3 regions of the Vibrio mangrovi genome follow, and region 3 is predicted to be linked to each of the others. Evidence: predicted binding sites of a transcription regulator. Region 3 holds the regulator's gene; each other region holds the start of a gene.

Region 1 (7,139 bases), 1.8 Mb from region 3:
GAACGGGAAGGATATTAACGACAGTCTTAGCGTTGTGCAAGAAAAATTTCCCTGAAAATGAACTGATTGCCTTTAAGATCACCAACATGGAAATTTTTTGTTCAATTCGAAGTAATTTTCACCAGATATCGGCATAATCTTTACGGATATAAATATAATTTATGTCTAATTTTGTGACATTCACCCATAAAACCAGTTGAACTATTACAACGATTGCGTAACATACGCCAATTGGCTAGAACATATGCAGAATGCTCTTAAAATGGATGATCGGTTACCCAATAAATCATACTTACTCAGAACATCTGTTCTTTCCGGTATCAGTCTATTTTTAACATTGATTGCCCTGTTCTTTGCTATCTTTCATTTTGTCCATCAAAACGAATACGTTATGGCTTTCGCCGAATGTATTCTCTCGGTTTATTCCTGCTCAGTTTATACCCGGATCAAACAGAAACGGTATTCTCAGAAATATATCCTTTCTTACGCTTATTATCTGATGTTCATGCTGCTTCTCGGCACATACTCGCAACCTGTCACTCAGGGACTTTTTATCTGGAGTTCTTTTGCGCCAATGATGCTGTATTTACTACTAGGCATCAGGCACGGTATGTACACAAGTGGAATATTTCTGCTGATCCAGTCCGTGATTATCGCCATCAAATTTAGTCACAATGACACCTACAACATGCTAGAAAGCATGTTTAATCTCGTTCTGTGTTACGTTGGCATCTGGGTAGTTTCTCATCTGTATGAGTCAAACCGGTCAGACATTGAAAACTCACTGATGTATTTGGCTTCCAGAGATTCACTAACCGGAACACACAATCGCTTATCCTTATCGACAGCGTTTCACCGTTTTACGAGTACGAAAAAAGAGAAGCAACATCTGAGTCTGTTGATTCTTGATATCGACTATTTCAAACAGATCAATGACCGTTTTGGTCATGACATCGGTGATAAGGTACTGATAGAAACCAGTCTGATTATTAGTCGTATTGTCGGAGATGAAAATCTCTTTCGCATTGGTGGTGAAGAGTTTTGTATTACTCTGTTTGACATGGATCTTGATGAAGCAAAAAAAATCGGGGAAAAACTACGCCATACCGTGAGTAGCCATCTGTTCAGCTTCGGAGACAAACGATTACAACTGACACTAAGCATCGGTATCTGTCGTTACCGTAATGGCGACAACCTTTCGGACATCCTGAAACTGGCAGATATTGAGCTTTATAAGGCTAAGAAAAACGGTAAAAATCAGGTACGGATCTGTCAAACCGGTGCTAAAACGTCAACAACCGAAGAAGAGGTCGAACATTACGAATCGGTTTAACACCGCGCCACACAGATTCCCAAACTAATCTTCCTCCTCATCTTCATAAACGACATTATAATTCTCAGTATAATTACAATGAGGCTGACGGCTACAGGTGAAAAAACGCCGACCTTTATATTCTCCCTGAGTAGCGACGCGAATCACCATCGGACTACCACATTTCTTACAGAAACGAACTTCTTTATCGACTTCAATCAAATCGATGTGAGCCGCCAGCAATCGCCGTAGCCGGCTCACCTGATAACTATATTTAATGGTTGTCCCAATCAACGGAATATTCGCTGACCGGCAGACACTCATCAGCAGCTTTTCCCGTTCGATTTTAGCTTTACTCAGTGATTTACCATTATCCAGTTCAATGACTGCCCGGGGTTCAAATGTTCTGGGATCACACACCACAAACTGGAAACAGTATTTTGAGATTCGGTTACTGGCAATAAAAAGGTCTTTTTTCTTCTTCAGGCCTGTTGGTACCAGCAACTGTGCCATGTTGACTTTGGCAAATACGACGCCCTGCTCTCCTACGGCATCAATTAACGCACGGTAAAACGTGCTCTCCGCCGGATTAAGTAATGGTCCGAACCGCCGATAGGCATATTCTTTACTGTCATCTTCTTTAATTAAATAGCGCTGTGCAAAAATAAAGAACAAGACTAACAATGCAACAATAAGAAAGATGTTCAGCATCGTAATAAAAAACTCCGGTTATTTTCTTACAGCACGTTTCACTCATACAACCGACACAGAAATGTCGGTGTACACAGAACAATCAATAGACCCATCACTTCGCAGATAACACTTTCAGTCTGACTATGCAGACTCGAAAATGTATTGATCCATCATGGTCACCAGTTTGCCGATTTCCGGTTTGGTGATGGTATCATTGGCTCCCAGTGATAATGCCTTATGACGGTTATCATCACTCATCAGCGAAGAGAACATGACAATTGGAATATCACCGTACGATGCGTTGTCTCTCAGTCGTTTCACCAAATGCATACCGTCCATACGAGGCATTTCAACATCGGTTACAATCGCATCGATCAGCTCTCGAACCTGAACACCTTCCTCTGCCGCTGATTTTTCAATATTCATCAGTTTTTCAAACGCTTCACCGCCATCTTTACAGGCAATCACGTTATAACCGGCGGAACTGAGCGTATCCTGAATCAGGCTGCGAATGAATGCAGAATCATCAACAACCATGACTGTTTTCGCATTTCTCTTACTAATCATCTTCTGATTCAGATCGATACTTTTATCTACTCTGACATCATATTTTTCCATACTCAGCTCAGGGTTGATGTCAGCAATGATTTTCTCAAAGTCCAGAATCATAATCAGATGCCCTTCTTTCCGCACGACTGCAACCACACAGTCCTGCTCTCCGGCTTCAAGAAACTGGCTTGGCGACTCCACATCATTCCAGGAAATACGATGAATTCTGCTGACACTATCGATCAGGAACCCATTGGTCATCCGGTTGAAGTCTGTCACGATAACAAACTTACTTTCGACATCCGGTGATTTGGGTATACCAAGCCACCCGGCTAAATCGACCAGAGGAGTTAAAATATCCCGGGAAGAAAACACACCGATCATATGCGGCTGAGCATTAGGATAATCCGTGGTTTCGGGAACCTGAATTACTTCCCGGACTTTTGCGACGTTAATACCGTAGTAACAAGTCTTGGTTCCGCCGTTAGGCAGCCGTTTTTCTATATGAAACTCAATGATTTCTAATTCATTTGTTCCACTTTCTGTCAAGATCGTACTTGTTGGATGACTCATACCGCTCTACTTCTATTCTGAATTGAACCGGGCTGTAAAAACAGCAACTTTGACATTGTTATTGTATACCCAAATGGCCTCAAGATGCAGTTTCAGCGAAAATCACTGGGTTCATCTCAAACATAGATCATCTTCATCAGAGTCCGGAACCGATAACAAGGTGTTCTAAAATTTATATTGTCAGGATTTTAGAAAAATAACAATAAATTCATCAGCTAAGTTCACGACGTTATTTTCGGTTAATTTACCCGGACCACCAGCAGATTCAAGAGGGGTTTATCACGAAAACAACTTTAGAAATTTCATAATAATTTTTGGCAAAGATCACAAGGAAATTCAGGCCTCGAACCATCGACCTGTCAAATAGGTTGTATACTTTTTATGCAGGGATGCTGGAATTATTTCATATAAAAATATCATCCGGGAAGTATGCGTTACACCTTTGGGAAAACATAGATAGAAGGAACATACAATGATACGCGATGAGCTAGGTATTTGTTTATCTCACGATATGCTGGTAGACAATTTAGATTCAACCTTTACTTGTATCCGCGCATACAAAGCGGTACCGAGTGATGTGGATGAATTGCCTCCTTTATTCGCATTTCCTCAAATGAAAGGCAAAGACGTACTGTTATCAATGAAAGGAAAACATAAACTTATATGGCGGGCGGATTTTTTCTGTCCAAGCTTTCATAGGTAAATCCAACAGTTGTCTGTCATCTCATCACACGTGTATACATCCACAGATAAGCTGAATACTCAGGCTTAACTGCTTATCTGTGGTTATTCTTTTAATTAATATCCACAGTCAGTTCATATCAAACTGATGAATATATAAGTGTCACAACGCCACTACTCTATACATGACAGCACTAAAAAATACTCATCAGCAACGGTTCTTGATTTTTTCTGTCGACATATGCGATCGATTCGGTTAAGTTTAGATGTATAGACGTCCAGATAGATTTATTGTGAGAGTTAAGCTGTGCCGATAAAGATTCCTGATCAACTTCCTGCAACCGATGTTCTGCTGCATGAGAACATCTTTGTCATGCATGAATCTCGTGCTTCGACGCAAGAAATCAGACCGCTAAAAGTTCTTATCCTGAATCTGATGCCTAAAAAAATTGAGACTGAAACTCAGTTTTTACGATTACTTTCCAATAGTCCGCTCCAGGTCGATGTAGAACTCTTACGCATTGATAACCGCCCTAGCCGCAATACACCCGAAGAACATTTAAATACGTTCTACCGTCAATTCGAAATGGTCAAAGACCGCTACTTTGATGGCCTCATCGTAACCGGCGCACCTCTGGGACTGGTTGCTTTTGAAGATGTCGTCTACTGGCAACATCTGGAATCGATTATTCAGTGGGCCAGAAACCATGTAACTTCAACCTTATATGTATGCTGGGCAGTTCAGGCTGGGCTCAATATTCTTTACGGATTACCGAAACTGACCCGCAAAGAGAAACTCTCCGGAGTTTATACACATTCGCTCCAGAAAGATTTTCACCCGCTGATTCGGGGCTTTGATGATTCTTTCCTTGCTCCTCATTCCAGATATGCTGATTTCCCTGTTGATTTTATTCAGGAAAATACAGATCTGGATATCCTTGCCACTTCTGAGGATGCCGGAATGTATCTGGCAACCAGTCAGGATAAGCGTCATGTCTTCGTCACCGGTCATCCTGAGTATGATGCCATGACGTTACACGGCGAGTACATCCGCGATTTAGGGGAAGGATTGGAACCTACTGTTCCTGTGAATTATTACCAGAATGATAATCCCGACAATCCGCCGATTGCCAGTTGGAGAAGCCACGGCCACCTGTTGTTTTCAAACTGGCTCAACTATTGTGTTTACCAGCAAACACCGTACGATCTGGAACATTTCAGTGAAGATAAATTCACGAAAGATGATTAGGCCATGTTGATTTTCTCAAAAGCAGTCAGATAAAAGACTGCTTTTTTTATCTGAGTCGCAAGACAGACATCACTGTATTCCATCTCCGTTTTATCGCTCTATCATTCGCTGATAAATGGAGAGAATATGAAACGTTTACTGATTCTGCTGGGATGTGGCTATTATATTTCCGGGTGTAGCCTCAACTCACAACATACTTCTGACAACCAAAATGTTGCGGATGCCAGAATTACATTAGGTATTGCCTATCTTCAGCGTCACGAACCTCAGAAGGCACTGAGTAATTTATTACAGGCAGCCGAAATTGCACCACACTACATCCGGCTGCAACTTGCACAGGCCTATTATTACGAAACGGTCGGCGAAACAGACAAAGCCAGAAAGCAGTACTTACAGGCATTAGATGATCATCCGAATCACGCGGATATTCTCAATAATTACGGCACATTTTTATGTAAGCAAGGAAAGGTCAGGCAGGCGCAGCAATTCTTCGCCCGGGTTTATTCAAGGCCGGATTACCCTCAGATTGCGGCCAGTTATGAAAATGCCGGTCTCTGCTCACTGAAATCCGGAGACTCATTTCAGGCACAGCAATTTTTTTTACAGGCACTGAATCATGACCCAAAACGATTCCAGTCTCAGTTTTATCTGATCCGGACCGAAATAAAAGCGCAGCAGTACGCTCTCGCCAGAATACACTTAAATAGATTTATTCAATATTTTGGTGAAACAGCACAGTCCCGGAAATTTCACCGGCAGCTCTATCCGTAAAGCAGCAAATACTAAGGATCAATCGCGGGGTTTTCTTGGCCAGCGCATCGGATGATAAGGTTTTAATTTATGTCTCTCTTTGTAATGAAGGCTTCTGCGTTTTAAAACATATTGTGTCCGGTGAATCCGTAAATATTCTCTGATAACCAGCCGGATAAATAAAACGAGCCCAATTGCGAGAAGTATTCCTATCACAATTATTGCCGGTCCGCATAACCAGTCAGGTTTACACGGCGTGTAATAAAAAACATGAATATTCATCTCGGCCTCCTATATACATTATACTCAACTTATCTTCAGGATGCAGAGTTCAGGGCAGCAGAAATCACTCACCGGAAGTGCACTAAACCTTGAGAATATAGGGCAATAACAATATTATTTTCGCCGCATTGGCCGTTTCAAACGTTTCATCGGATACTCAGATTTCAATTGATGCCTTTCCTTATAATGTAGCTTTCTGAGTTTCTGTACATACTCAGCACGATGCCGTATACGAACATATTCCCGGATCACCAGACCAATCAGCCACACAACAGCGATAGTCATAACAACATAGAATGTATACATCAGAGACCGGCATATCCAGTAAGGCTGGCACGGCAGGTAAATTTCAATATCCATTTCAACCTCCCCGACATCAAGTTCAGTCTGAAACGAACTTCTTTATACTCAACCTAACATGTTTTCAGCATATACATGTTGCTCTGCCTAACGTTTTAATCTTTTACAAACTGATCGGAGTTCTCAGGACACGTAAGTCTTCACAAAATCGATAAAAGCCTGATTGGCATAAGACAGATAGCCGTCATTGCGCCGGGCCAGCGCCAAGTGGACAGGAACCGGTGGTTCAAAAGGAATCGCACGCACACTCGGCTCATGATCTGTGACCAGCTTCAATAAAGAACTGATTGCATATTCTCTTTTCACAATCCTTAAAATCATTGGTAGCAGATTCGTTTCAAATGAAATCTGAGCCTGAAAATGGTGTTCCTGACATGCTTTCTCGATGAACTCACGATGATAGTAACCCGGCTGAAAAGTCACCAGCTCATGCTGAAAAAACGTTTCCAGAGTCATATGAGACAATTCAGCTAATTCATGATGCTCCCCGACAACAGCAACCATTTGTGATGTCAGTAGCGGATCAACACTCAGTCCTTCCGGAATGTCCCGGTTTAAAATGACACCGATATCTAATTCCCCGGCCAGCAACATTTTTCTGATCGACTGTCCTCCGGCTTCAACAACAGTCATTTTCAAATTGGGGTAATGGCTTTTAAAAGCCATGACAATCTCCGGGAAAAAATAAGA
Region 2 (7,139 bases), 820 kb from region 3:
CCGCCCAAGAGTTCATATCGACGGCGGTGTTTGGCACCTCGATGTCGGCTCATCACATCCTGGGGCTGAAGTCGGTCCCAAGGGTATGGCTGTTCGCCATTTAAAGTGGTACGCGAGCTGGGTTTAGAACGTCGTGAGACAGTTCGGTCCCTATCTGCCGTGGGCGTTGGAAGATTGAAGGGGGCTGCTCCTAGTACGAGAGGACCGGAGTGGACGAACCTCTGGTGTTCGGGTTGTGATGCCAATCGCATTGCCCGGTAGCTAAGTTCGGAATCGATAACCGCTGAAAGCATCTAAGCGGGAAGCGAGCCCTGAGATGAGTCTTCCCTGGCACTTAAAGTGTCCTGAAGGGTTGTTCGAGACCAGAACGTTGATAGGCAGGGTGTGTAAGTGCTGTGAGGCATTGAGCTAACCTGTACTAATTGCCCGTGAGACTTAACCATACAACACCAAAGGGGTTTTAGGGCTCTGAAGAGACTTGATTGTGAATATGAGAATACAGCTTTCCGGATTAGAAGAATTTGCTTGGCGGCCATAGCGTTTTGGACCCACCTGATTCCATGCCGAACTCAGAAGTGAAACGAAACAGCGCCGATGGTAGTGTGGGGTCTCCCCATGTGAGAGTAGGTCATCGCCAGGCTTACATTATGTTTTTGTCTTTGAGAAGATGAGAACGAGGCTAAATGAAGCAGCAGTTGCATCAGACTTGATTTAGCAGACAGATTGAAAAGTGGAGCGGTAGTTCAGTTGGTTAGAATACCGGCCTGTCACGCCGGGGGTCGCGGGTTCGAGTCCCGTCCGCTCCGCCACTTATTTGAAGCCTCAGTTGCAAGACTGGGGCTTTTTTACGTTCTGGCGGCGGGTTCAGTGGGTTCACCTTTTATAGAAAGACCGCGGCCTGTTACACCGGGGGGCGCGCTGTCCTTTAAATGGAAAGGGAGTCCCGTCCGCTCCGCCACTTATTGAAGCCTCAGTTGTAAGACTGGGGCTTTTTTACATTCTGGCGACTGGTTTCTGTTGTTTTGCCCCAAAGGTTTCAGCCTGCTTACACCGGTTTCCACGCTGACCAACCTATCCATTCTGAATCTATTCCGGCCTCCTAAGCCCGAATGATGTATAGATATATAAATATATAAATATATAAATATATAAATATATAAATATATCGAGGATGCATATTTGTATGAAAAGAGAATATAGCAATAATGAGGAAGGATATAGATTAGAAGTAGTGAAGGTAATTTACTTGCCCTAACTTACCAGAAAACATAATTTCCCATCAACGCAACATATCCTCAAGATCAAATAGCGATCCAATTCGGAGATCACAGAATAGCCTGTGATCTACATTTCTATTTTGAATTATCGAATGGCTTTGTGCTTCATGAGATTGTTGAAAAATCTTAATAGGAAGATCTGGATTATTAGATGGGGGATTTCCATGGAGTGAGGTTATAGCCATTGAGACGGGAATAACGACTCACCGCCTCAATACGCTTTCTACAATATAGCCAAATGAATAGAACTACTCAGTACCGGCCTCAATTTTTTTGGCTTTTTCTATCATCGGTGTAATCGTTGAGCCCTGAACCAGAATTGAGAAAACCACTACAGCATAGGTCATTACCAGAATAATTTCTTTCACATCAATGAGTTTTTCCGGGATAACCAAGAAGCCTGACGGTATAGAGAGTGCCATAGCTAGGGCTAAACCGCCTCTAAGTCCTCCCCAAGTCAATATTCTCACTGACCATCTGTTGTATTGGCGATAACGTTTGAATCCGATATATGACACGTAGACACTGAGATATCGTCCTGCCAATACCAGCGGTACTGCAATTGCCATCATGATCCAGTCTTCTTCATGGAATTCGAAGAGTAGCATTGACATCCCGATCAACAGGAAAAGGACACCGTTGAGAAACTCATCAACCAGTTCCCAGAAATGGTCCAGATGCTCTTCACTTTCTTTGGAAAACCCAATAAAGCGGGTCCAGTTGCCAATCATGATTCCTGATACGACCATAGCCAATGGACCTGACACATGAATAATTTCGGCGAATGCATAACCTGCGGTAGGAACACCAATGGTAAGTAATAACTCCATTGAGTGGTCATCGGTTGAGCTAATGAGATAATGAAATACGATCCCCAGAGCTAGTCCGTAGACTATCCCGCCAATAGCTTCCTGAATAAACAGCAGAGATACACTTCCGACTGTCGGTGGCTCAGAACCAAAAGCGATTGTAAATATTGTTACGAAGATAACTAGGCCAAAACCGTCGTTAAACAGTGACTCCCCCTCGATCTGAGTCGATATTCTTTTAGGTGCATCCAGTTTTTTCACAATGGCAAGAACGGCGATCGGGTCGGTAGGAGAGATCAGTGCGCCGAACAGCAGACAGTATACCAGATCGAAGTTAATACCGATTAGCTGGCAGATGCCATATAAGGAGAAGCCGATAAAGAAAGTGGAGAATAGTGTTGCACCAAGAGCAAGTACCGCAATTTCCCATTTTTGATCTTTCAGGTTCGGGAGTTTGATCCCAAGTCCGCCTGCAAAGAGAAGAAACCCTAAAATTCCCTTTAGAAGGAAGTTTTCAAAGTTGATGCTACTCATCGTAGTTGTCGCAATTTGGGTCAAGTGAAACCAGTCGTTTTGACCTGCAATTAAGATAAGCAAAGAAAGCATCATTGAACCTGCAGTAATTGCGATAGTTGTCTGCATTCTGCTTATCTTACTGTTTAGAAAAGCAATAATCATCGCTGCGGCAGCAAGAAAACATAGCGTATGGTAGACCGACATTCTTCTCTCTTCACATCTGAAAAACTAGGTTTGAAATTTTCCTTTGATGCCGGGTAAATAGCAATCATTTTTTCTTATAGTGAGAAGATTCATTTTCGTGCTAAATTGTTCTATATAGATCCGTATGGACGTCTAGATTTCTAATGGTTGTATGGTAGGATGGAGCAAAAATAAAGGGATGGGTCGTTAAAGTGAGTAGTGTTAGACATCAGATAGAAGAGCAGCTTCGGAAACGTATTCTGTTGATTGATGGTGGTATGGGTACCATGATTCAGGGGTACAAATTACAGGAAGAGGACTATCGCGGAGAACGTTTTGCTGACTGGCATAGTGATTTGAAGGGTAATAACGATCTACTTGTATTGACTCAACCAGATTTAATCAAAGAAATTCATTCGGCTTATCTCGAAGCCGGTGCTGATATTCTTGAGACCAACACATTTAATGCAACCTCCATCGCGATGGCCGATTATGATATGCAGTCTCTAAGCAATGAGATTAACTTTGCTGCTGCTAAATTAGCCAGAGAAGTTGCGGATCAGTGGTCAGTTAAAACACCGGATCGACCTCGTTATGTCGCTGGGGTTCTTGGTCCGACAAACCGAACATGCTCTATTTCTCCGGATGTAAATGATCCGGGATTCCGTAATGTCACTTTCGATACTTTGGTTGCTGCCTATTCTGACTCGACCCGGGCATTGATCAAAGGTGGTGTCGATCTGATCATGCTTGAAACAATCTTTGATACGCTTAATGCGAAAGCCTGTGCTTTTGCTGTTGAGAGTGTGTTTGAAGAATTAAATATTACATTACCTGTTATGATCTCAGGGACAATTACTGATGCCTCCGGACGAACACTTTCTGGCCAAACGACAGAAGCATTTTATAACTCATTACGGCATGTTCAACCTTTATCATTTGGTTTGAATTGTGCCCTTGGCCCGGATGAACTGCGCCCTTATGTCGAAGAGCTGTCCCGAATATCTGAATCTTTTGTCTCTGCTCACCCCAATGCCGGTCTTCCTAATGCTTTTGGTGAATATGATCTATCCCCGGAAGAGATGGCTGAGCATATTAGCGAATGGGCAAGAGCTGGCTTTTTGAATCTGGTTGGAGGATGTTGTGGAACCACTCCGGAACATATCCGCCATATATCTTTGGCTGTGGAGGGTGTAAAGCCGCGTACTTTACCTGAGATTCCAGTAGCGTGCCGATTGTCAGGTCTGGAGCCATTACAGATTGAGAAAGATACACTGTTTGTCAATGTTGGTGAACGGACAAACGTTACCGGTTCTGCCAGATTTAAGCGTTTAATTAAAGAAGAGCTTTACGATGAAGCTTTAGATGTAGCCAGACAACAGGTTGAAAATGGTGCTCAGATCATCGATATCAACATGGATGAAGGGATGTTGGATGCTGAAGCTTGTATGGTGCGCTTCTTAAATTTATGTGCTTCTGAACCAGAGATTTCAAAAGTCCCGGTGATGGTCGATTCTTCCAAATGGGAGGTTATTGAAGCTGGCTTAAAATGTATTCAGGGCAAAGGGATTGTTAATTCAATCTCGATGAAAGAAGGAAAAGAAAAGTTTGTTCATCAGGCTAAGCTGATTCGTCGTTATGGTGCTGCTGTTGTTGTGATGGCATTTGATGAAGTCGGTCAGGCTGATACCCGTGAACGGAAAATTGAAATTTGTACCAATGCTTATCGTATCTTGGTTGATGAAGTCGGTTTCCCTCCGGAAGATATTATTTTCGACCCGAATATTTTTGCTGTCGCAACAGGGATCGATGAGCATAATAACTATGCGCTTGATTTTATCAATGCTGTCGGTGACATCAAAAGGGATCTGCCTTATGCCATGGTATCTGGCGGTGTCTCGAACGTTTCTTTCTCTTTCCGGGGAAACAATTATGTCCGGGAAGCCATTCACGCAGTATTCCTCTATCACTGTTTTAAAAATGGTATGGATATGGGGATCGTAAATGCCGGACAGCTCGAGATTTACGACAATGTACCTGAAAAGCTTAGAGATGCGGTTGAAGATGTTGTTCTGAACCGGCGAGATGATAGCACAGAGCGTCTGCTGGAGATCGCAGAAGAGTATCGTGAAAATGCTGTCGGTAAAGCGGACGATGCATCAGCACTGGAATGGCGAACCTGGCCGGTATCTAAACGCCTGGAACATGCACTTGTGAAAGGGATTACGGAATTTATTACCGAAGATACTGAAGAAGCCAGACAGCAAGCCTCAAAACCTCTGGCGGTGATCGAAGGTCCGCTCATGGATGGTATGAATGTGGTCGGTGATCTGTTCGGTGAGGGAAAAATGTTTCTTCCGCAGGTGGTGAAGTCTGCCCGGGTAATGAAGCAGGCGGTTGCCTACCTCGAGCCATATATAAATGCAGAGAAGCAAGCTGGCACTTCCAATGGAAAAATCCTGTTGGCGACAGTGAAAGGCGATGTGCACGATATCGGTAAGAACATTGTCGGGGTAGTTCTTCAGTGTAATAACTACGAGATCATTGATCTTGGTGTCATGGTTCCCTGTGAACAGATACTGAAGGTTGCGAAAGAAGAGCAGGTCGATATTGTCGGTTTATCCGGACTGATTACACCGTCATTGGATGAAATGGTTCATGTTGCCAAAGAGATGGAACGGCAGGGATTTGAACTGCCCTTATTGATCGGTGGTGCAACCACATCTAAGGCTCATACCGCAGTAAAGATTGAACAGAATTATCATCAGCCGGTGGTTTATGTGAATAATGCCTCCCGGGCTGTGGGAGTCTGTACTTCTCTGCTATCTGATGAATTACGTCCCGGATTTGTTGAGAAGCTGAATCTTGACTATGAACGGACCCGGGATCAACATGCCCGTAAAACCCCGAGAACCCGGCCGATAACTCTCGAAGAAGCGAGGGCAAATCGTGTTGCGATTGACTGGAACAGCTATACACCACCTACTCCGCTAAAAAGTGGTATTCAGGTATTTGATGATTTTGACGTTGCAACGCTTCGCCGATACATTGACTGGACACCATTTTTCATGACGTGGTCTTTGATGGGTAAGTATCCGGCGATTCTGGATCATGAGGAAGTCGGAGAAGAAGCTCGTCGCCTGTTTAACGATGCGAATGCATTTCTGGATCGGGTTGAAAGCGAAGGTCTGATGAAAGCCCGGGGGATTTGCGCATTATTCCCGGCAGCCAGTGTCGGAGATGATATTGAAGTTTATACCGATGAATCTCGCACGGAAGTTGCCCACAGGCTATACCATTTGCGCCAGCAAACTCAAAAGCCGAAAGGTTATAACTACTGTCTTTCCGATTATATTGCGCCGCGTTCCAGTGGGAAAAAAGACTGGATTGGTGCGTTTGCAGTGACTGGCGGAATTGGTGAAAGAGAGTTGGCCGATGCATATAAAGCAAAAGGTGATGATTATAATGCCATTATGATTCAGGCTGTTGCAGATCGACTAGCTGAAGCTTTTGCCGAATACTTGCATGAGAAGGTGCGTAAAGAGATATGGGGTTATTCTGCAGATGAGAATCTGTCGAATGATGATCTGGTTAGGGAAAAGTATCAGGGTATCAGACCCGCTCCCGGTTATCCTGCCTGTCCGGAACATACGGAAAAAGCAGCTATATGGGAAATGCTTCAGGTGGAAGAGAATATCGGGATGTCTTTGACAAGCAGCTACGCTATGTGGCCGGGGGCATCCGTTTCAGGCTGGTATTTCTCTCATCCTGATTCCCGTTATTTTGCAGTTGCCGGTATTCAGGAAGATCAGGTACAGAGTTATGCAGAGAGAAAAGGCTGGAGCAGAGAAGAAGCTGAAAAGTGGCTTGCCCCGAATATGGAATAATGCCCTTTAATTTCGCTGTTTCCAGAACGGAATGTAGAAAAGAGGTTGGCATTGCCAACCTCTTTAATCAATATGGCCCTCGGCTCTTATGCTTTGTCTTGTTGTTCGAAGAGATCCTGATGTAGTTTCTGAATGACACTCTTCGCGTCATCAGCATCAACGAGAAAACACAGATTATGGTCACTGGCACCATAACAGATCATGCGCATGTTGTAGTCTCCCAGTGTGCTGAATACTTCTTTTGCATAACCTTTCGTTTCCATATGATTACCAATCAGAGCAACCAGACTCAGGTTCCGTTCAACTTCAATATGAGCCAGCTCTTCCAATTCTGCCCGGGCTGCTGCGGGAAGCTCCGGAGCACCACCTGAAGTATCTGTTTTATCCAGAGTAATCGAGACACTAATTTCAGAAGTTGTAATCAAATCGACAGAGATTTTATGCTTGGCCAAAATTTCAAAAACCTT
Region 3 (7,139 bases):
GTTCACTGGCTTCGTCCAGACGGAGCAGCGGCAGCAGGCAAGCATCGGCGACGACTCTTGGATCGGCACTATAGACGCCGGCGACATCGCTCCAGATCGTGACCCGTTCAACTTCTGCCAGTGCGCCGATGATCGTTGCCGAATAATCAGAACCATTGCGCCCGAGCAGTACTGTTTCTCCGGCATCGTCCTGAGCGATAAAACCCGTAATAATAATTCTCTGGTGAGCATGCTGAGCCAGAATTTCTTTCAGTAACGGGTAGGATTTTGCCCGATCTACTTCTGGCTGAGTTTCCCGCTGAGCCCGTAAAAATGCTCTGGCATCCTGTGCAATTGCCACCAAGCCCTGTTGATTGAGCAAAGCTGCCATTAAACGGGATGACCAGATTTCACCATGCGCCAGCACTGATGCCTGTTGTGGCGCTGTTAGAGGTGCACTCAATTCGGCCAGTTGTGTGAGTTCGTTTGTCAGTCGCGTTGTCAGTGCCTGAGCAGCTTCACCTTCGAGTAATTCGTCAATTAACTGGGTCTGAAATTGTTGAACATGTTTTAAAATCTCCTGTGCCTGTTCTGGTGCAACAGCGAGATGTTCAGTAAAAGCAATGAGCTGATTGGTTGTTTTGCCTGCGGCTGAGACGACAACCAGATCATGACTTTGTGAATACTCTTTCAGAATTTGAGCAACGCGGCGATAACACGCCGGATCTGCCAGACTACTTCCTCCAAATTTATGGAGATGGCGTACGGTTGTCATCAACGGGTCTCCTTTACCTGAGCCAGAGCCTGATCCAAATCTGCAATTAGATCTTCAGCATCTTCCAGACCGACAGACAAACGCAGCAGTTGCAGGGACACGCCAGCTTTTTTCAGAGCCTCTTCGCCCATTGCCCGGTGTGTCATTGTTGCCGGGTGGCAAATCAGACTTTCTACGCCACCCAATGATTCCGCCAGTGAAAATAGCTTGAGTTGGCTGACAAATTGCTGAAGTTCTTCATAACTGCCGGCAAATTCAAAACTGAGCATTGAACCGAATCCACGTTGCTGTTTTTTCGCAATTTCGTGTCCCGGATGTGAGGGCAGGCTCGGGTGATAGATGGCTCCGATAAGTTCATGAGATTGCAGATAAGCAAGAATTTTTTGTGAACTCTCTTCGTGGCACCGCATCCTTGCACCCAGCGTTCTAAGCCCTCTGAGTGTCATATAACTATCGAATGGTGTACCGGAAGCGCCGATACAGTTAGCCCACCAGGCCAGATCTTCTGCATGTTTTTTGCTTTTACTGATAATCACGCCACCAATTACATCGGAGTGACCATTGATATATTTGGTCGTTGAATGGACGACAAAGTCTGCTCCAAGAGATAATGGTTGCTGGTAGACCGGGGTCAGAAAGGTATTATCGACGGCAACCAATGCACCAGCCTGTTTCGCCTGCTGACAGATTTTTTCAATATCGACCACCCGAACAAGCGGGTTGGACGGTGTTTCCAACAGAATGAGTTTAGGCTGCTGTGCCAGAGCTTCCGCCATGGCATCGTCATCGCACTGATCGACAAACAGTACGCGAAAATCACCTTTGTTGGCTCGGGTATTAAATAGACGATAAGTGCCACCATAACAGTCATTGGGCGCAATAATCAGATCTTCCGGCCCAATAAACGCAGAAATCCATAAGTTGAGTGCTGATGTTCCACAATTGGTGATAACGGCTCCCTGACCACCTTCCAGTTCAGAAAGTGCCTGTTCCAGAAGTCCGCGATTCGGATTACCGGAGCGGGTATAATCATATTGAGGAACTTCCCCGAATGCCGGAAATCCATAATTCGTTGAGAGATAAATCGGGGGAACAACAGCATGGTACTGCGTGTCTGACTCAATACCTGTTCGAACGGCGATGGTTGCAGGTTTGCGAGCGCTCATATCTGATTCCTTCCTGTTGACATACTGATGTCATTAATTAGTGGGGGCTGTCGCTGAAAATCTCAATCAGAACCGATTGAATATGGCTACTCACTTTACTGATAATTTTGTGGGACGTCAATACTTCTAGACGTCTATATGTCTTTGCTTATAGCAGTAAATAAAGCTAAAATTAGTGCCTACTTTTTTATATATCCAAATGACCCAGAATCCCGCATATTGAGGTTGTTTGGGCATAATAATGACGATTCCGCGCAATAAGGGGAAGCAATGGCTGATTGGAATGGTGAATACATAAGTCCTTATGCAGAGCATGGTAAGAAAAACGAGCAGGTCAAGAAAATTACGGTTTCTATCCCGTTGAAAGTACTTAAAGTTTTGACAGATGAACGGACAAGACGTCAGATTAATAATTTACGTCATGCAACAAACAGTGAGCTCTTATGTGAAGCATTTTTACATGCCTATACCGGTCAGCCTCTGCCGACGGACGAAGATTTGCGTAAAGATCGTCCGGATGACATACCAACAGAAGCGAAAGCGATAATGACTGCGATGGGCATCGAATTTGAGTCTTATGACGAGTAATGCTGGCGCTTTTCCTGTTCGGTACACCAGACAAGACTGATTTCCCAATACTGGTTGGCTGAATGAAGCCGCTTAAAGCCCAGGTGAGTATCAGTCTGGTCGCGCTTACGTTAAAAATAACACTGAAAGACAAGTGTTACTTTTACCTGAAATAAAGAAGGTCAGAGATGATTTATGTTCACTATCTTGAGCAGTCCCGGGCATTGCGCGTCATATGGTTATTAGAGGCTCTCAAACTTGAGTACGAAGTGATTCACTATGCCAGAGATCCGAAAACCTGGGGCGCTCCGTCCTCTCTGACTGCGATTCATCCTTTGGGTAAATCACCGATAATTGTCGATGGAGAGCAGACGGTCACTGAATCGGGTGCGATTATTGAATATCTGATTGATACTTATGACCATGAGCGACGTTTCAGACCAGAGTCGGGACAGGCATTGCTTGATTACCGTTACTGGTTACATGCAGCGGAAGGTTCGTTCATGATGTGGCTGGTGATGCGGCTGATTTTCATTAAATCGGGGGAAAAAGTACCATTCCTGTTGCGGCCTTTGATTCGTTCTTTTCTTGATAAGGTGGATAAACTGGTAATTGAGCCCCGTCTGACAACCTTCTTCCGCTATATCGATGATTTTCTCGGTCAGCATATGTGGTTTGCCGGAGAACAGCTCAGCGGTGCAGATTTTCAGATGATTGTAATATTGCTGATGGCGGATACGCGGGCTGATCTTTCTCCATATCCGAATATTCGACGTTATATAGCACAGGCCACGCAACTGGATAGCTATCAGCAAGCAATGCAAAAAATACCTGCCTGAATCCCCGTCAAACAAAGCAAAGAGGATACATCAACGATGTATCCTCTTTTTCATTCAGAACATGATGTTATCAATCTTCCATATAGCCTTCAGGCATTGGAATCCGGGCAACACCTGAATCTACGGCTGCCTGTGCGACGGCTCTGGCTACCCGAGGCAGTAACCGTGGGTCCATCGGCTTAGGAATGATGTATTCCGGTCCGAATGACAGGCTATCAACGCTGGCTGCTTTTAGCACTTCAGCCGGAACCTCTTCTTTTGCCAACTGGCGAATAGCTTCTACTGCGGCAATCTTCATTTCATCGTTAATTTCACTGGCCCGAATATCCAGAGCACCGCGGAAAATAAATGGGAAACACAGAACATTGTTGACCTGATTCGGATAATCCGAACGCCCGGTCCCCATGATCAAATCATTGCGAACCTTATAGGCCAGCTCCGGTTTAATTTCCGGATCCGGGTTTGAACAGGCAAATACGACTGGTTTTTCTGCCATCAGACCCAATGCTTCCGGTGGCAGGAGGTTGGGGCCAGAAACGCCAAGGAACAGATCGGCATCCTTAATCACATCTTCCAGAGTTCTCTTGTCGGTATTGTTGGCAAACAGCTGTTTGTATTCATTCAGATCGTCCCGGCGGGTATGAATCACGCCTTTACGATCGAGCATGTAGATTTTTTCACGCATTGCGCCGCATTTGATCAGAAGTTCCATACATGCAACAGCGGCAGCCCCAGCACCCAGACAGACGATCGTACATTCCTTCAGGTCCTTTCCCTGTAGCTCAATTGCATTGAGCATACCTGCGGCAGTTACGATAGCTGTTCCATGCTGGTCATCATGGAATACCGGTACGTCACAACGCTCGATCAGACGACGTTCGATTTCAAAACAATCCGGTGCTTTAATATCTTCCAGATTGATGCCGCCGAAGGTATCGGCAATATTTGCGACTGTATCCACGAATTCATCAATTGTGCGGTGTTTTACCTGAATATCAAATGAATCCAGGCCTGCAAATCGTTTAAATAGCAGGGCTTTTCCTTCCATGACCGGCTTTGATGCCATTGGCCCCAGATTTCCTAATCCGAGGATGGCTGTTCCGTTAGAGATTACTGCTACGGTGTTTCCTTTCGCCGTGTATTTGTAAATATTATCTACGTTTTGTGCAATTTCCCGTACTGGTTCTGCGACACCCGGGCTATAGGCCAGAGCCAGATCAGCTGCAGTATCAGCAGGTTTCGTTAGTGTAATTGCGATTTTCCCTGCAGTTGGAACTGCATGATAGTTCAGCGCTTTTTGACGCAGTTCTTCTTCGGGAGTTAAATCTTGGCGATTGTCTTCAGACATAAGGGTAGAGTCTCGTTGTAATGTTTATAGGGAAAGAAACTTCATTTTAATGGATGTCTGGGCATCTGCCTAGGCGATCTTGGTATTATGTATTGAAAAATTGCATAACTATACAGAGGTTGGAGGAGTTTATGCTGATATAACTCGGCTTTCTGAAGGTCAGTACTTCTGGGAGGGAGAAGGATAAAAGGAAAATCCATCGGGTATTATCTATTCCCCGTAGAATAAAAGAGCGGGAAACAAAAAGGACGCCATCAGGCGTCCTTTCAGAATTCTCACGGAAGAGAGCTTATTTCTTACCACTGGCAAGTGCGCCGAAACGCTTGTTGAAGCGATCAACACGACCACCGGTATCAACGATACGCTGTTTACCTGTGTAGAATGGGTGACATTTGTCACAAACGTCCAGGTGCAGTGAGTCTTTGTCCAGTGTAGATTTGAATTCGAAAGCGTTACCACAAGAGCAAGTTGCTTTCACTACTTTGTATTCCGGATGGATACCAGTTTTCATGGGAGAACCTCAAAATCGGGCCGTGTCGCTATCCGGGTCTTTGCCGGACACCACACGTAGTTAATAAAATAATGGTCGTGATACAGTCTTCCGTATCATCAAGGCGCGCTATATTAAAGAATCCATGCGCGGGGATCAACTAGTTTTGCTGTTATTTTCACCATTCTTATCGGTGTCTCGAATTTCATTATCGCTTCGATTAGACTGTTGCCATGATTTTTACGTCTGATATCCATTGATATGCATCCATCCATTGCCCGAGTGGCTTTACCTGTACCGTTAGATAAGCAGTTTGACTATTTGGTACCGAAGCACTGTCATCCCGTTGTTGGCGGTCGGGTATCTGTACCTTTTGGCCGGCAGACGCTTGTCGGGATTGTGACTGCGCTTGGCAATAGTTCGGAAATGAGTCCGGAATTGCTGAAACCGATTCGTGCAGTCCTGGATGAACAGCCGGTCTGGTCTCCGGATTTGTTCCGGTTGTTCACCTGGTGTAGTCAGTACTATCAGTATCCACTGGGCGATACACTTTCGAATGCTTTACCTGCTGCACTGCGTAAAGGAAAAGCTGCCGATTTCGCGACATTGCGCGAGTGGTGTCTGACACAATCGGGCCGGGACAAACTGATGCAGGGGCTCGGCAGAGCTGTTCAGCAGGCTAAAGTCTTGCGTTTGCTGGAACATGGGATGAAAAGCCATCAGTCATTACTGGACGAAGAGATCAGCAGTCAGGTATTAAATAACCTGCAGGAAAAAGGTTGGATTGAAGCGATTGAAAGAAGGCCAACCCGCCAGCCGTGGCCAGAGTTGCTGGAAGATGAAGATGAAAAACCTCAGCTGAATATGGAGCAGTCCGTTGCCATTGCTACAGTAAACAGTCAGCACGAGTTCGGTTGTTTCCTGCTGGAAGGAGTGACCGGTTCCGGAAAAACGGAAGTTTATCTGAATCTGATTGCGCCGGTACTTAAGCAGGGAAAACAGGCTTTGGTTCTGGTGCCTGAAATTGGGCTGACACCACAAACGATTCAGCGTTTTCGTTCCCGTTTTATGGTGCCGGTGGTGGTCATGCATTCAGGACTGAATGAGACTGAAAGGCTTAATGCATGGCTGTCAGCCCGTGACGGACATGCCGGTGTTGTCATCGGGACCCGTTCAGCGCTGTTTGCTCCTTTTGCCGATTTGGGAATCATTATCGTTGATGAGGAACATGATGCCTCATACAAGCAGCAGGATAGTTTGCGTTATCACGCCCGGGATGTTGCAGTTATGCGGGCCAGCCTGGAACAGATTCCTATCGTTCTGGGCTCTGCGACGCCAGCACTGGAAACATTACAGAATGCCCTGAGCGGTAAATATCATCATCTGACACTGACACAGCGGGCTGGGGATGCTGTTCCGGCCCGGAACCGGGTTCTCGATGTGAAAGGTCTTTATCTCGAAGGTGGACTGTCGGCGCCTCTGATTGCAGAAATGAGAAGACATTTGCTGGCGGGTAATCAGGTGTTGCTTTTTCTCAACCGACGGGGGTTTGCGCCGGTACTGATGTGTCATGAGTGCGGCTGGGTTGCGAATTGTCAGCGCTGTGATGCCCGTTATACCTATCATCAGTTTACACAGGAACTTCGTTGTCATCATTGTGGTTCTCAGCGTCCGGTATTACATCAGTGCCATAGTTGCGGCTCGACACAGATGACGACAGTTGGTGTGGGAACGGAACAGTTGGAAGCACAATTGGCGCAGATCTTTCCGCAATACCGAACCATCAGGATTGACCGGGACAGCACCCGGCGAAAAGGGACTCTGGAGGCTGCGTTAAATGCGGTTCATCAGGGAGAATACCACATTCTGATCGGTACGCAGATGCTGGCAAAAGGACATCACTTCCCGCGGGTTACACTGGTCGCATTGCTGGATGTCGACAGTGCGCTGTACAGTAATGATTTCCGTGCGTCTG

What was found. The regulator MetJ, encoded in region 3, represses methionine synthesis genes. The targets are predictions, from matches to a motif close to TTAGACNTNTANANGTCTAA.
Region 1: metA (homoserine O-acetyltransferase MetA) is a predicted target of MetJ. The motif match lies at 4,071-4,090, and genes of this name have one in related genera.
Region 2: metH (methionine synthase) is a predicted target of MetJ. The motif match lies at 2,931-2,950, and genes of this name have one in related genera.

Annotation. Positions count from the first base shown of each region.
Region 1 is NZ_AP024883.1:1,562,678-1,569,816, reverse strand. Features, by position in the region: gene OCU74_RS07080 (GGDEF domain-containing protein) at 245-1,333, shown strand; gene OCU74_RS07075 (DUF2726 domain-containing protein) at 1,358-2,023, opposite strand; gene OCU74_RS07070 (chemotaxis protein) at 2,147-3,127, opposite strand; gene OCU74_RS07065 (hypothetical protein) at 3,600-3,830, shown strand; gene metA (homoserine O-acetyltransferase MetA) at 4,116-5,057, shown strand; gene pilW (type IV pilus biogenesis/stability protein PilW) at 5,184-5,828, shown strand; gene OCU74_RS07050 (hypothetical protein) at 6,204-6,449, opposite strand; gene OCU74_RS07045 (LysR family transcriptional regulator) at 6,573-7,139, opposite strand, start outside.
Region 2 is NZ_AP024883.1:471,328-478,466, forward strand. Features, by position in the region: rRNA gene OCU74_RS02015 (23S ribosomal RNA) at 1-443, shown strand, start outside; rRNA gene rrf (5S ribosomal RNA) at 525-640, shown strand; tRNA gene OCU74_RS02025 (tRNA-Asp) at 733-809, shown strand; gene OCU74_RS02030 (cation:proton antiporter) at 1,526-2,806, opposite strand; gene metH (methionine synthase) at 2,998-6,672, shown strand; gene lysC (lysine-sensitive aspartokinase 3) at 6,759-7,139, opposite strand, start outside.
Region 3 is NZ_AP024883.1:3,327,393-3,334,531, reverse strand. Features, by position in the region: gene OCU74_RS14875 (bifunctional aspartate kinase/homoserine dehydrogenase II) at 1-754, opposite strand, end outside; gene OCU74_RS14870 (O-succinylhomoserine (thiol)-lyase) at 754-1,920, opposite strand; gene metJ (met regulon transcriptional regulator MetJ) at 2,191-2,508, shown strand; gene OCU74_RS14860 (glutathione S-transferase family protein) at 2,676-3,326, shown strand; gene OCU74_RS14855 (malic enzyme-like NAD(P)-binding protein) at 3,397-4,674, opposite strand; gene rpmE (50S ribosomal protein L31) at 4,964-5,185, opposite strand; gene priA (primosomal protein N') at 5,426-7,139, shown strand, end outside.